3 regions of the Paenibacillus sp. GCM10027630 genome follow, and region 1 is predicted to be linked to each of the others. Evidence: riboswitches for the same ligand, from Rfam matches in the RefSeq annotation. Region 1 holds a riboswitch; each other region holds the start of a gene.
The links. A riboswitch is a leader RNA that binds a small molecule or an ion and turns the genes downstream of it on or off. The one in region 1 is predicted to bind cobalamin.
Positions count from the first base shown of each region.

Region 2: another riboswitch for cobalamin. It lies ahead of ACFQ0C_RS17060 (ABC transporter substrate-binding protein); the one in region 1 lies ahead of cobJ (precorrin-3B C(17)-methyltransferase).
Region 3: another riboswitch for cobalamin. It lies ahead of ACFQ0C_RS22710 (ABC transporter substrate-binding protein); the one in region 1 lies ahead of cobJ (precorrin-3B C(17)-methyltransferase).

Region 1 is NZ_JBHTGY010000010.1:241,476-245,767, reverse strand. It holds gene cobJ (precorrin-3B C(17)-methyltransferase) at 1-1,813, opposite strand, end outside; cobalamin riboswitch at 2,226-2,454, opposite strand; gene ACFQ0C_RS05945 (hypothetical protein) at 2,570-2,749, opposite strand; gene ACFQ0C_RS05940 (helix-turn-helix domain-containing protein) at 3,192-3,560, shown strand; gene ACFQ0C_RS05935 (hypothetical protein) at 3,801-3,998, shown strand; gene ACFQ0C_RS05930 (glycoside hydrolase family 26 protein) at 4,083-4,292, shown strand, end outside.
Region 2 is NZ_JBHTGY010000035.1:63,082-67,373, reverse strand. It holds gene ACFQ0C_RS17070 (ABC transporter ATP-binding protein) at 1-602, opposite strand, end outside; gene ACFQ0C_RS17065 (FecCD family ABC transporter permease) at 644-1,675, opposite strand; gene ACFQ0C_RS17060 (ABC transporter substrate-binding protein) at 1,676-2,704, opposite strand; cobalamin riboswitch at 2,894-3,088, opposite strand; gene ACFQ0C_RS17055 (hypothetical protein) at 3,126-3,671, opposite strand; gene ACFQ0C_RS17050 (aspartyl-phosphate phosphatase Spo0E family protein) at 4,042-4,292, opposite strand, start outside.
Region 3 is NZ_JBHTGY010000047.1:17,242-21,533, forward strand. It holds gene nikB (nickel ABC transporter permease) at 1-573, opposite strand, end outside; gene ACFQ0C_RS22710 (ABC transporter substrate-binding protein) at 570-2,171, opposite strand; cobalamin riboswitch at 2,389-2,584, opposite strand; gene ACFQ0C_RS22715 (hemerythrin domain-containing protein) at 2,667-3,209, opposite strand; gene ACFQ0C_RS22720 (LLM class flavin-dependent oxidoreductase) at 3,358-4,292, opposite strand, start outside.

The DNA.
Region 1 (4,292 bases):
CTTTAATAAACCGATGTACAATACGTTCAATCGTCTCCACCAAACGGTCAGGATCAATTCCTTCCGCTACAGGTTGCGCAGGATGTACATTGCGGCCTACGGTTTTCCCCCCCAGGAACAAATCGAACTTCCCTTTGCGATATACGATGCCGATATCTTCATTCACAGCCCCATAGCACGCCATTCCGCAGCCATTCAACCCGATCCGCAGCTCTTTCGGCACTTTCATGCCACCCAGCTTTTGCTGCAGTGATTCTGCATAGGGTATAGCCTCGCCCTTCTCTCCATTGCAAAAATCACAAGCTTTAATTTGCGCCACATCTCCGATTGGAGCCAAAAGAAACCCTTCGCCGCGCAGTCTTGCCGTAATTTCCTCAGGATTTTCCGTAGGTACACGCAAAATCATTTGATGATGCGGGGTATATTCCATCGACCCCTTCTCACCGACAACATCAGCCAATGTAATCATCTGCTTGGCTGTAAACTTCTTGTCGGCTACGCCCGGGCTAACCGCCAGCTCAAAAATCGACTGCTGCCGGAATAATCCGGCCAACGCAGCAGCTCCCCCAGCCGCAGCTTCAACGCTGCTGTCCACGGCTTCGCCCTTGCCGCGCGCCGCAAGCTGCAGCGCCTCCAGCGCCAGCAGCAGCGGCGTTGCAGCTGCTGAACCGCTTCCGCGTCCAGGCGCCGCTTCGCGCTCTGCTCCTACCGCTAGCGTACCGCCTGCGCTACCGAGCGTGGCCTCACGCTCCGCAGCAGCCACCGCTACCGCTCCGCTTCCGCGCCCAGGCGCCGCCTCGCGCTCTGCCCTTACCGCTAGCGTACCGCCTGCGCCACCGAGCGTAACCTCACGCTCCGCAGCAGCCACCGCTACCGCTCCGCTTCCGCGCTCCGGCGCTTTAACGACCGCCTCTGCCTCATCGGCATCGTCGTCCTCCTCAAAAGCCCAGTCCTCATCGCCGTCATCGACTGGCTCCGAGTCCCATTGCTGCAACGCCCAAGGCTCCGCCTCCTGCTGCAGCCGCTGATGCGGACGGAGCGGCTGTACATCCGCTCCCAAAGTATACTTGCGCTGATAACCGCGCGGTGTAATCATCAATCCATCGTACACTGTGGTAGAAGAGTTCCCGATGATAACCGTAGTGAGCATGCCGATATCATGATCAAGCATATCGCGCAAATTCGTCACCACTACATGCTCCCGCTCCCGGTAGGCGCTTTTCACAATCCCTACAGGTGTTTCCGGCGAACGGTACTTCAGCAATATTCGCTGCGTCTCTACAATTTGCCGGGTACGCCTGCCGCTGCGCGGATTATACAAAGCAATTACGAAATCGGCCTGACCTGCGGCATCGACACGTTTGGCAATAAGCTCCCATGGTGTCAAGTGATCGCTCAGACTAATGGTGCAGGCATCGTGCATGACAGGTGCTCCGAGCAATGAAGCAGAGGAGTTGATTGCTGAGATGCCCGGAATAATCTCAACTTCAACGCCACCCTCTCTACGCCAGCCTTGTTCCATCAACACCTCATACACAAGTCCGGCCATCCCGTACACACCTGCGTCACCACTGGAGATTACAGCAACCTTTTTCCCCGCTTCCGCCTGCCTTACCGCCTCTTGAGCACGACTAACCTCTTCAGTCATCCCTGTACGGACAATCGCCTGATCGGTCAACAGCCCGCGAATCAGGTCCACATAGGTGTTATAGCCAATAATTACCTCGCTCTCCTGGAGCGCTTCACGAGCCCGTTTGGTAATATGCTCAAAGCTTCCCGGCCCGAAGCCGATAATAAGCAATTTTCCCGCCATCCAACCCACATCCTTTCCTTAATTATATAATCATCTGGAACTGACAAGTCTTTTATATTCACACCGGCAGCAAATCTCTATTTCTTTTAGAGGCAGGTCAAAAAGTCCCCTTTTGTTCACGAAGTATCTCAGGAAGCTTGCATTCACCTTCGAAGTCCGGTGCTCATGTAGATACTACCCAAACTCCGCTCCTCCTTCTTCAGGTTCTTGCAAATTTCTTAATTTTAGATAAGCCCTCGGCACCTACGGACATCAGCTTGTAACGTTTTCAGAAACGACAAAAAAAGCATTTCCAACATATGTGTTAGAAATGCTTGGGCATCGCAGACCATAAAAAACACCGGACGATAACAGTGCCTTATTTACAAAAGGTAAGCGGATTTCTAACACCTCCCCAAATCCTCGTAGGTCAACAGTGTTTTCAAAGCAGGCAGGTCTCCTGACTTAGAACAGCATCCTCCGACTACCTTCCCGGATTATTGGCCCTATGGGCTCCAGTGGCAACATTATCGGAACATGTACCGAATCATTCGAATCGGTGTTCTTACAGTGGCGGGTCCGTGCCGGATTCTCACCGGCTTCCCTATTAAGCTGTAGAAGAAAAACTGTCTACATACAGCACCTCTTTTAATAAAATATTGAGTTGTCCAGTGCAATCATATCATTCAAGACAAAGCTTTGTCTATAACACTATGAAGCTATGGGAGGACAACTCGCATTATGTATTTTATTTGGCATGATGCGGCTGCTGGCAGCTCAGGCTTTTTGCCGGCGAAGCGAAGGCTCTGTTGAATTCCAGACATCAGGGTATTGTAGTGAGAGAGGCTCCGTCTTGCTCGTATGATCCATGCGGTTCCACTGCTCATATTTTTCAATTGGAATATTAAGCTGCTTCAGAATTAAGCGGATATCTAGACTCGTCTTTGTTCGTTCCATTGGCTTCTCCACTCTCCATCTTTGAATTACTTAATGATAAGAATCTTTTAGACACTATTATAACGAACGCACATAAAAAAAAGTGTCACTTGATGGGATTGGTTTAAACTTAATTGCTATTATTTTTGTCGAAACTTTAACCGATCACAATTACATAATTGTCCGTCCCATTAGGAAAAAATTAGCGTAAATCATCCTATTTCCTTATGTACAGCCACTTCTTGCAGTTTGCTCAACAGCTCTATATAGAGTATTTTTTTCCAAATCAAGCACCCTTATCTCTTAAACATTCGGACCCTTCTGTAGTTTCGTCAAGCTTCCACAAAAGGGATAGTTAATATATCGACATAATTCCCCCATTGCGCCCCATGTTTATTGATTAGAATGCAAAAAGTAATGTATAATTAGTGATAAGATTACCTTATAGGTTAGGAGGTACAACGTGAACTTCGGTAATCGAATCGTCGAGCTTCGTAATGAAAAAAAGCTGACTCAGGAAGAACTAGCGCGCAAATTAGAAATTACCCGTGCCTCGCTTTCCCATTATGAAAATAACCGCAGAGAGCCCGACCATGAAACAACGCAAAAGCTGGCCAACTTCTTCAACGTATCTGTTGATTATTTATTGAGTCGAACCAAGGATCCCAAAGCGTCTGTGTACCTCGAAACCAGTGCGTTCACTGACAGTCTGGAGTTATCCGATCAGGAAATTTTGAAAAGATTCAATTTAACTATTGACGGTAAAGCATTAACTATAGAAGAAGCGCGACGTTTCATTGCATTTATTCGTGCGGAACGATCCATGGGTTAACTATCTTTTTACAAAACCAAACAAGAGGCTGTTCCTGCTAATGGGGATTAGCCTTTTTTTCATTTGTCAGTTGCCTAACTTTTTAGAAAAATGATTGAAATTCAAGTCATTTCATGCGAGAATATATTGATACAAAAAGTATCATTTTTCATAAAAAAACTAAGACTATCCACTTTATTGATACACAAGGTATCATAATGAACCAATTAGATATTGCTCAAATGGGGGTCATATCAAGCGATGAAAAGGATCGGAAAGAGGGGGATTTTCATTCTCAGTAATAAAGATATCCAAACCTTTGTGAAACGGTTGGCATTTTCGGATGATCACCTATTAGAGGAGTTTACTCTCACACTGGATGGTCGCGAGCTAAGCCACGAGGATGCCAGAAAGTTCATAGCTTTTATTCGTGCAGAACGTTCTTTAAACAGAACCTGATTATTTCCTCATATTTCTGCATTCGCTGCTTATGTTATACGGTATAATGGTGAGGAAACTATCACCCGCCGGAGGAATGTACGAATGAGGAAAATCTCGCTGCTAGTTGCCTCTTTGTTTGCTGCTTATATTGTGTACATTGTACAGTCCCATCTTAATACAGATTCGGTTCCATTGATTAGTCCACTGATGGAAGCCGAACCCATTGCGGTTAGTGCAGCTACTCAAACGTTAGCTTGGTGGGATCAACAACTGGCGGATACGGTGAGTAAAAACGAATGGCGTGCCGCGGCC
Region 2 (4,292 bases), on a different contig from region 1:
TTCAAGTCGTGCAGCACTGAAATAACCGTCAGTCCTGTCTCCTTCTGCCAGCTGCTGATCCAGTCCATCATCTGCATCTGATAGCCGATGTCCAAGAATGTCGTCGGCTCATCGAGCAGCAAGAGGCGCGGTTGCTGCGCCATCACCTTGCCCAAGGCAACGCGCTGCCTCTCGCCGCCGCTTAGTCCATCCACCGCGCGGTGCTGCAGCTTTCCAAGCTGCAGACGCTCGATGATGGAGTCCACCAAGCTCTCCGCATCGGTCAGCTCGATGCCGAACCAATTCTGGAATGGGTAGCGGCCCATTCCAATGATCTCGCGCACGGTGAAGCCGAGCGGCGGCAGCGCATCCTGCGGCAGCACTGCCATCCACTGCGCCAGCTCCTTGCGCGGGTGATCGTGTGCAGCGCGGCCCTCCAGCTGCACATGCCCTGATGTCGGCGCCTCGATGCCCGACAACAGCTTCAGCAGCGTAGATTTCCCGCTGCCGTTAGGACCAAGGATGCCGAAGCATTCCCCGGCTTCTATATCAAAGCTTACGTGCTTAAGCACACGCTGCTCCTGGTATATTTTGCACACATTACTCACCTGCACGAGTGCCACTGCATCACACCTCCCCAGTTGCAGCCCCAAGCAACTTGCACTCAGACTGACCGTTTATTTTTCCTGAGTAAATAAGCAAAGAAAGGAGCTCCCATAAAAGCGGTAACAACCCCAAGAGGGATTTCCGTAGGGCTCAAGAGCATTCTGGCCAAGGTGTCAGCCCATAGCACATAGATCGCCCCGCCTAACAGAGATAAAGGCAGCAGCAGCCGATAATCCGGTCCTATTATCAAACGCAGCAAATGAGGAATAATCAAACCAACAAACGCTACAACCCCTGATACCGATACGGCAGCCGCTGTAACTAGAGTTGCTGCGGTTAGCACAATCAGCTTGGTCCGCTCAACACGAACCCCCAGATGTGCTGCCTGCGCTTCACCCAACGCAAACAAATTCATAGCCCTTCCAAATGACAGAAGTATGATGGCGCCAACAGCCAAATAAGGAAGCAGCACAAGTGAATACGACCAGCCTCTTAGCGACAGGCTTCCCATCATCCAGAATACAATTTCATTAATAACCTGCTTTGACATGGCAACCATTAAAGACACGAAGGAGCCCAGAAATGAATGCAGCACCACTCCTGCCAAAAGCACAGTCTCCATCTTCAGCCTTCCATCCGTTCTCGCCAGCAGCAGAACCGTTAGCAGTGAAACTGCTCCTGTGGCAAAAGCGACAATAGGTACCGTCCATGAGCCAAAAAAAGCAAACTGCAAGCCGAACAAGATTAGAAACGATGCCCCTAGAGCAGCGCCTGAGGAAACTCCCAGCGTATATGGATCTGCCAGCGGGTTGCGCAGCACTCCTTGAAATGCCGCTCCAGCTACACCTAACGCTGCGCCCACCAATATTCCCAGCAGCACTCTGGGCAAGCGTACCCGCCATATAATTTGCTCCGCAGCTGGCTGCCAATCGACGGGAACATTTACACCTATCCACGGCAAATGGTGGGCTAATATCCCCCATACCTGTACAAGCGGCAGCCGGACTGTTCCAATCGACAAGCTGACCGTAACGGAAAGAAGAAGGAGAAGCATCCCTACTCCTCCCCACAACATCAGCTTACGTTTCATCTACTTCACCAGCTCCGGATAAATTCCTTTGGCAATATCGACTAAGCTATCAGCCATACGAGGACCGGGACGACTCATAAGATTTTTATCCAAGCCGACAAAGCGGTTGGTCTTAACAGCCTCAATCCCTCCCCATCCGCTGCGTTCCTTAATCACCTGATCCAATGTCTTTTTTGATTTTTCATCAATTAAATTGTCTGGGTACAAAATAACCTGAGGGTTATCTGCAATTACTTTTTCCCCATTAATCTCCATATAACCTTGTTTGTCCGAAACCACATTAATGCCTCCGGCCAACGTAATCAACTCATCAATAAACTCACCTTTTCCAACCGTCCAGCCTGGTGAAAACTCTATAAATACCTTTTTCTTCTGCTCAGGCTTCAAATCCTTTACAGCATCGGTGACCTTCAAGCGCTTTTCCTTCATGGATGCAACAAGCGCCTCCGCCTGCCCCTGCTTGTCAAACAACTGACCAAACATCAGCAGGTTGTTCATCACATCATCCATCGTTTTTGGCTCGACCTTAAACACATTAACCTTCAAGCCTCTCAGCTGTTCAACAACCGGGACTTTAAGGGAAACTCCAGAAAGCACGATATCCGCATTCGCTGCGATCAACGACTCTTCATTCGGCTTCACAATACCGCCCATCTTCGGCTTCAACGCTGCTTCGGCAGGATAGTCACAGAAATCCGAAACTCCAACTACTCGATCCCCTAAACCGAGTGCAAACAGCGCTTCAGTCTCACTTGGCGATACAGAAACAATTCGAACAGGAGCCTTATCAAAGGTAAATTCCTTTCCTGTCGCATCCTTAACTTTATAGGGATAAACGGTTGCCTTGCTAGCATTAGCTGGCGGAGCTGCCGGCTGACCTTGTCCGGCTTGGGCTTGCCCCTCCTGCTTGGTATCTCCTGCCTTGGTCGAACCTCCAGGTGCTGGTGTGCCACCACATCCGGCAAGGCTTCCTATCAAAGCAAGCCCCAGCAAGCCGATGATCCATTTGCTTCCTCTAAAAATATTCATGTCTTCCCCCTTACTTAATTACTCAGCCTACACCGTTATGTATAGAACTGACTCCCTCTTTTACACGAAAAAACCCTCCAGCTCCTTAACCAAAAGGACCCAAAGGGCGCAAACGCCTCAAACAACAAGAAAGGCTCAGGTTGAGCCCTTGATCATTTGTGCGTGACGCTCCTTTTTCCTCGAAAGAGACAGTCTCTATCCGAACAGGCAGGTCTCCTGACTCATGAGGGTATGAAGCTTCCTCGCCTTCCCGTTCCTTACACAGAACAGTGGCTTTCTTGAGGAACTCCTCATTCACAGTGGCGGGACCGTGCCGGATTCACACCGGCTTCCCTTTTAACCTATGGGCATCTGCTCACAGGCACCTGTTCAAAGCTTATAAAATTATTTAGAAGCTCTCTAAGCTCGCAAACTCGAAAACTTACTTCTGAGCAATTACTTTTATAACCTGCATGACTTTGTCTTGATTTTTAGCGTTAGCCGGCACAAAAGCAACTAAATCCTTACCGTTCACTTTAAGATCCGTAAACCACTTGGTATGTTCCAAAGGAATGCCATATAAGTGCTTCTCTTTTTTGCCTTCCTTACTATCCTTACTATCTACAGGCAGCTCAAGCACACCCTCAGGAAAATCCTCCGCCTTGGCAACAGCATCCAGACTCACATAACCGCCCTGCTGACCAATTGCTTTAAACTGCTCCATCGGTACGATAAGAATTCCATTATCCCCGGCAGCAATTTCGACAATCAGCTTCTCCATCGAAAAAATAGGCGTTGTCAGCACACTTACTGTTGGAGCTTCCCCTACCTTAGTTTTCAAATCTGCCTGCAGTTTGTCCGCTATTTCATTAGGAACCCCGTTCTGAGCCATCATAAAAATAGGAACATCCGCTTTCGGACCTCCACCACAGCCTGCCAATGCAAATAATGATAACAACATAATAATTAACGTGAAATTCCTTTTCATCTGTTCTCCTCCTGCAAGTATTCCCTTTAGGAACACTGCTTTTATGCATAGGTAGTAACTGTTCGATACACGGTCCGATCCTATAAATCACAACTCACATCTTACCATAAAAAAGTAGTTTCTACAAAAATTGCGCTCTAAGCAGGCCTTTAAACAAAAATAAAAAAGCATTCCGAAAAGCGGACGCTTAGGCTTCTCCACCCCACAGCAATTCCCTCTCATGTTCTACGCTGTGCGGCCAGCCCCTCCTTTAAATGTTTATCAATTAAAAAATCCCCACAAAGTGGGGTTTTGCTTCGAAGTTGATTCAGATACTTTGCGGGGAGCCCCGAAACATATAAGTTCTATTAAGATTAAAAAAAGAACCGAGTTATCGGTTCCTCTTAGTTCGAGTCATGTATTCATTTATTTTAGTATCGAGCATCATGCTGATTTCCACTACCTTCGGAGAGGTTAAACTCTTCTCATGATGGACCAGCTGCTCTAAGTCACGACGTAAATGGTAAATTTCTTCTTCTAAAGATAAGACGGTAGATGATTGCTTCTTTGTTCCAAAAAACCACTTGGCCTGCTGATCCTTTTCACGAATCCAACCAACATTTAGAGAATGCCGAAGCTGAT
Region 3 (4,292 bases), on a different contig from region 1:
GCCTAGCGTCAAAGCTGGCAGGATCAGGTGATCGCCCCCGCCTCTTCCCATTGTTGGAAGCCAGCCCAGCTTCACAGACAAGGTATACATAAGCACCAAACCAAGAAAAAAACTCGGTACAGACACACCAATCAATGCAATAACCCTTGTTGCATGATCCACAGCCTTACGGTGATATACCGCTCCCGCGATCCCTGATGGAATCGCGATCACGAGCATAATTATAAGCGCAGCCCCTGCAAGCTCCAGCGTTGCCGGAAAGCGATGCAGCAGCTCATCGAGAATCGGCGTTTTGCTCCGGAAGGATACGCCCAAATCACCGCGAATAATCTTCCATAACCAGCTCCCGTATTGTACAGGGAAGGGCTGATCAAGACCCAGCTGCTTATGCAGAACCTCTGCATCCTTCTCCAAATCACTGAGATTCGTACTAGGATCGAACATCGTAAGCAGAATCGCTCGCGCTGGATCACCCGGTATAAAACGAATCAGTGAGAAAATAAGAAGAGTAATTCCTAACAAAGCCGGAACTGTAAGAAGTATACGCAGGATCAAATAACGGATTAGCTTCATTTGGAGATGTACATCCCAGGGACGATTCTAGTTTGTAAATTTTTATCGATGCCTTTCACTTTACTGTTATAGGCAGCGCCCCAACGTGTATTATTGAATAAATAAATGATCGGAACATCCTCCTGGACGCGGGTTTGGATCTGTTTAGCCAAATCCACTTGTTTCGCAGCATCGAATTCCGAAGTCAATTGACTGATTAGCTTATCCACCACGGGATTGCTGTATCCCCCGTAATTGGATGCAACGCCTGATTGGTAGTAGGAGTACAATTGACCGCCAATATCGCCGGTTGCCGTTCCGCAAGAGCAATAAGTAGCCGTATCAAAATTGCCGTCCAGCATCATTTGGTTGGAGGCCGTTGTTTCGACCGGATTTAATTCAATCTCAACGCCTACATTTTTGAGCTGCGATTGCAAAGCTACTGCCAATGGTTGAAAAACCGTGTAAGTCAACATTTTCAGCTTCAGCTTTTGCCCGTCCTTGGCACGGATTCCATCAGAGCCTTTCTTCCAGCCAGCCTCATCCAGAAGCTTCTCGGCTTTGGCCTTGTCCGTCTCTGTACCTGTCGAAATCGCATATGGAAGTCCCGCCGGGAAATGCCCTGTAGCTTTGGACGCAAATCCGCGGCTAACACCTTCGATAAGCTCCTTGCGGTCAACGGCTAAATTCAGCGCAATCCGAACATTTTTATCTTGAAGCGCCGGTACCTTTTTCATATTCAACCATAGATTAGTCGTCTGTCCGATTGGGAAGTAAGTGGCGAATTTCGGGTCCTTCTCGTAAGACACCCGCTGTTCAACTTCCACGTTCATATCCGCATCAGCATCGCCATTCTTCAATGCAAGCAGCCGCGCTTGTGCGTCAGCTCCTAATCTTGCCTCCAGCCGCTGCAGCTTAGGCTTTTCTCCCCAATATCCAGGAAACGCTTCAGCAATGAGCAGTTCGCCTGGAGTAAACTGAATAGGCTTCATAAAGCCAGTCAGATCGGCTTGTGAATTAAACTTATCTCCGAGACGATTCGCTTCCTCAGCATTATGTATTGCAAATCCGTTCAGCTTGAAAATAAAGTTAGGGTCTGGCTTAGGTGTTTTGAGCTGTAGATGCAGGCTGTCTTTTACGATAAACTCAACACCGCCAATTTGTGAGGGTCCCCGTTTATTAAGCTTCTGATGACGCTCCAGTGCCGCTTTTACCGCAGCAGCATCCATGACCGCACCGCTCCAAAATTTTACGTTAGGCTGTAATTCCACTTCCCACAGTGTTGGCTCCAGGTTTTTCCAAGATTTCGCTAACCATGGTCTTATAGATCCATCATCATTAAGCATAACGAGAGGTTCAGCAATTCCATCTGATGTAATCCGCTGTGCATCAATATGGACAGGATCCAAAGAGCGGGGCATATTTAAGGTGACGTATTTTAACACCTGCTCCTTGGCCTCTCCGGCAGCGGACGCATCTTTGGTATCTGTGGACTGACCATTACCGGTTGGCCTGGTGGATGATGAGCTTTGGCAAGCCGACAATGTGACTAAAATAATAACAATAAGTGCAAGAAAACCGCTGTACTTTGGACGACTGGAATTGGATCTGGATCTCATAAAAAAATTGCCTCCTGATTTACCTAGTTTATTCGTAATAATTACAATTAAAATCTTACTCATAATTCTTTGCTTCGTCAATACATACTTAAAAACAAAAAATACATACAAAAAAAAGACATCCCTACCTCAGAAAAAAAAGGTAAAGATGTCCTGTTTATATATGATGAAATAAACGACGGTCGTCTAAACACTTCCCTATCTTCCGTAGGTCAAAGCAGTGTTGTCAGAACAGGCAGGTCTCCTGGCTCCGGAATTCACATCATAAGCGGCCTTCCCAATCCTTGTGCACAAAGATCAGTGGCATTGTCGCTATGACTCCTCCGTTACAGTGGCGGGACCGCGTCGGTTTTACACCGAACTTCCCTTTTAAGCTTCAGCAAGCTGAAGCACCTTGTTCCCACAAATATTCAATTGTTAAAATAATAAATATAGCTCAAGCTATTGTAGCACAGTAAATAATGGAAGTCATCCGAAGTTCATAAATTTAAAAGTTTAATCATATGAAAAATAATGAATATCATTGGATACTTGGTCAGTCATTGGATTAATGAGCCGCTCCTCCTGCTCCAAATGCTTTATTAGAATGCGACATGCATGAGTCAAATAAGCCGCCGCTTGTTTCACAGGCATTGCTTCCGAATCCGATTTCAGTGCATGCACAGCTCTCAAGAAGGCGTCCATGTAATTCATCGCCAATTGATGATCCTTCTCCAGATCACATAAGGTCGGTGTGACCGAAAGAGCATTATGTCCTTGGCAACAAATATTCAGCAATGGAAATAGCTCCCGCTCCTCCCACTCTGAGTGCCGATTCAGCTCTTCCTTGAATCCCATTGTCCAGAGTCTTAGATGCAGTAGAGAGCTTATCGCACGATTCTTGTCGGCCTCCTGCTCCGTCTGACTCGCCTGGTTTTCCAAATCCATCAGAACCTGCAGCAATTCGGCATGGTCTTGCTTCAAACGGTCCAGCAGCTTAGGCAGCTCAGCTTCAAGAGCAATCTCCGAAGCAGCCTGTGATTTGCAGGGCATGCTCATTTTTAGGGCCTCCAATCAACCTGTTATTTTCCTTATACCATACAGATTACTCCTGTACCCCTTGTTTGTATGTATAAAATATCACACCACTTACTAATTAATAAAAGGGCAACCATGAGGTTACCCCTAAACCTATATATTGAATTATCTATAAGGTCACAGATTCTTTAAAAGTCTGCTGACGGATCAAGGCTGCAGGATGACCATTCGGAGTCAGATGGATACCTTTGCCGAACAGGCGCTCACGGAAGGTCCCCTCCTCGTATTCGGTACGATACAATCCCCTTCGCTGCAACTCAGGGATGACCAGCTCGATAAATTCGCGGAAAGACCCTGGAGAAAGAAACTGCGTTAGGTTAAAGCCATCTATCCCTGTTTCCTCCACCCAGTACTGGATTTTATCAGCAACCTGCTCCGGTGTTCCTGCAATAAAGAACGGCGACTGTCCGCCTAGCCTTTTGAAGGTTTCGATAATTTCGCCCACTGTTTTTTTATTATGCTTGGTGAATCTTGACGCAGCCGTCTGGCCGTGATCGGTTTCCACATATTCCAGATAGTCATCAGGGCCGTAACGGGATAAATCATAGCCGCTGGAGCCTCCATAATGGGCGAGAACTCCCTCGACGCTGCGAAGCCTCTCGAACTCCTTCACCTTCTGATGAACCTCCTCTTCTGTTCGGCCAACGATGACCGACAAACCGGTAAACATCTTGATGTGCTCAGGCTGACGTCCGTTTGCTTGTGCCTGGGCGCGGATATCCGCGATATGCTGCTTCAATGCTTCCACAGTAGGAGCTCCCAGAAACACACATTCCGCATGTTTTGCCGCAAATGTCTTGCCTTTTACCGAGCTGCCCGCCTGATAAATAACTGGAGTTCTCTGCAGGGAAGGTTCGCTGAGATGAGGTCCGGGAAGCCTGAAATATTTGCCTTCATGGTTGATCTCATGCACTTTGTCGGGATCGGTATACGTCCCGGTTTCCACATCGCTCACAACAGCTTGATCTTCCCAGCTGCTTTCCCACAGCTTATAGCAAACCTCCAAATACTCGTCAGCCATTTCGTAGCGCTCGTCATGTGGAA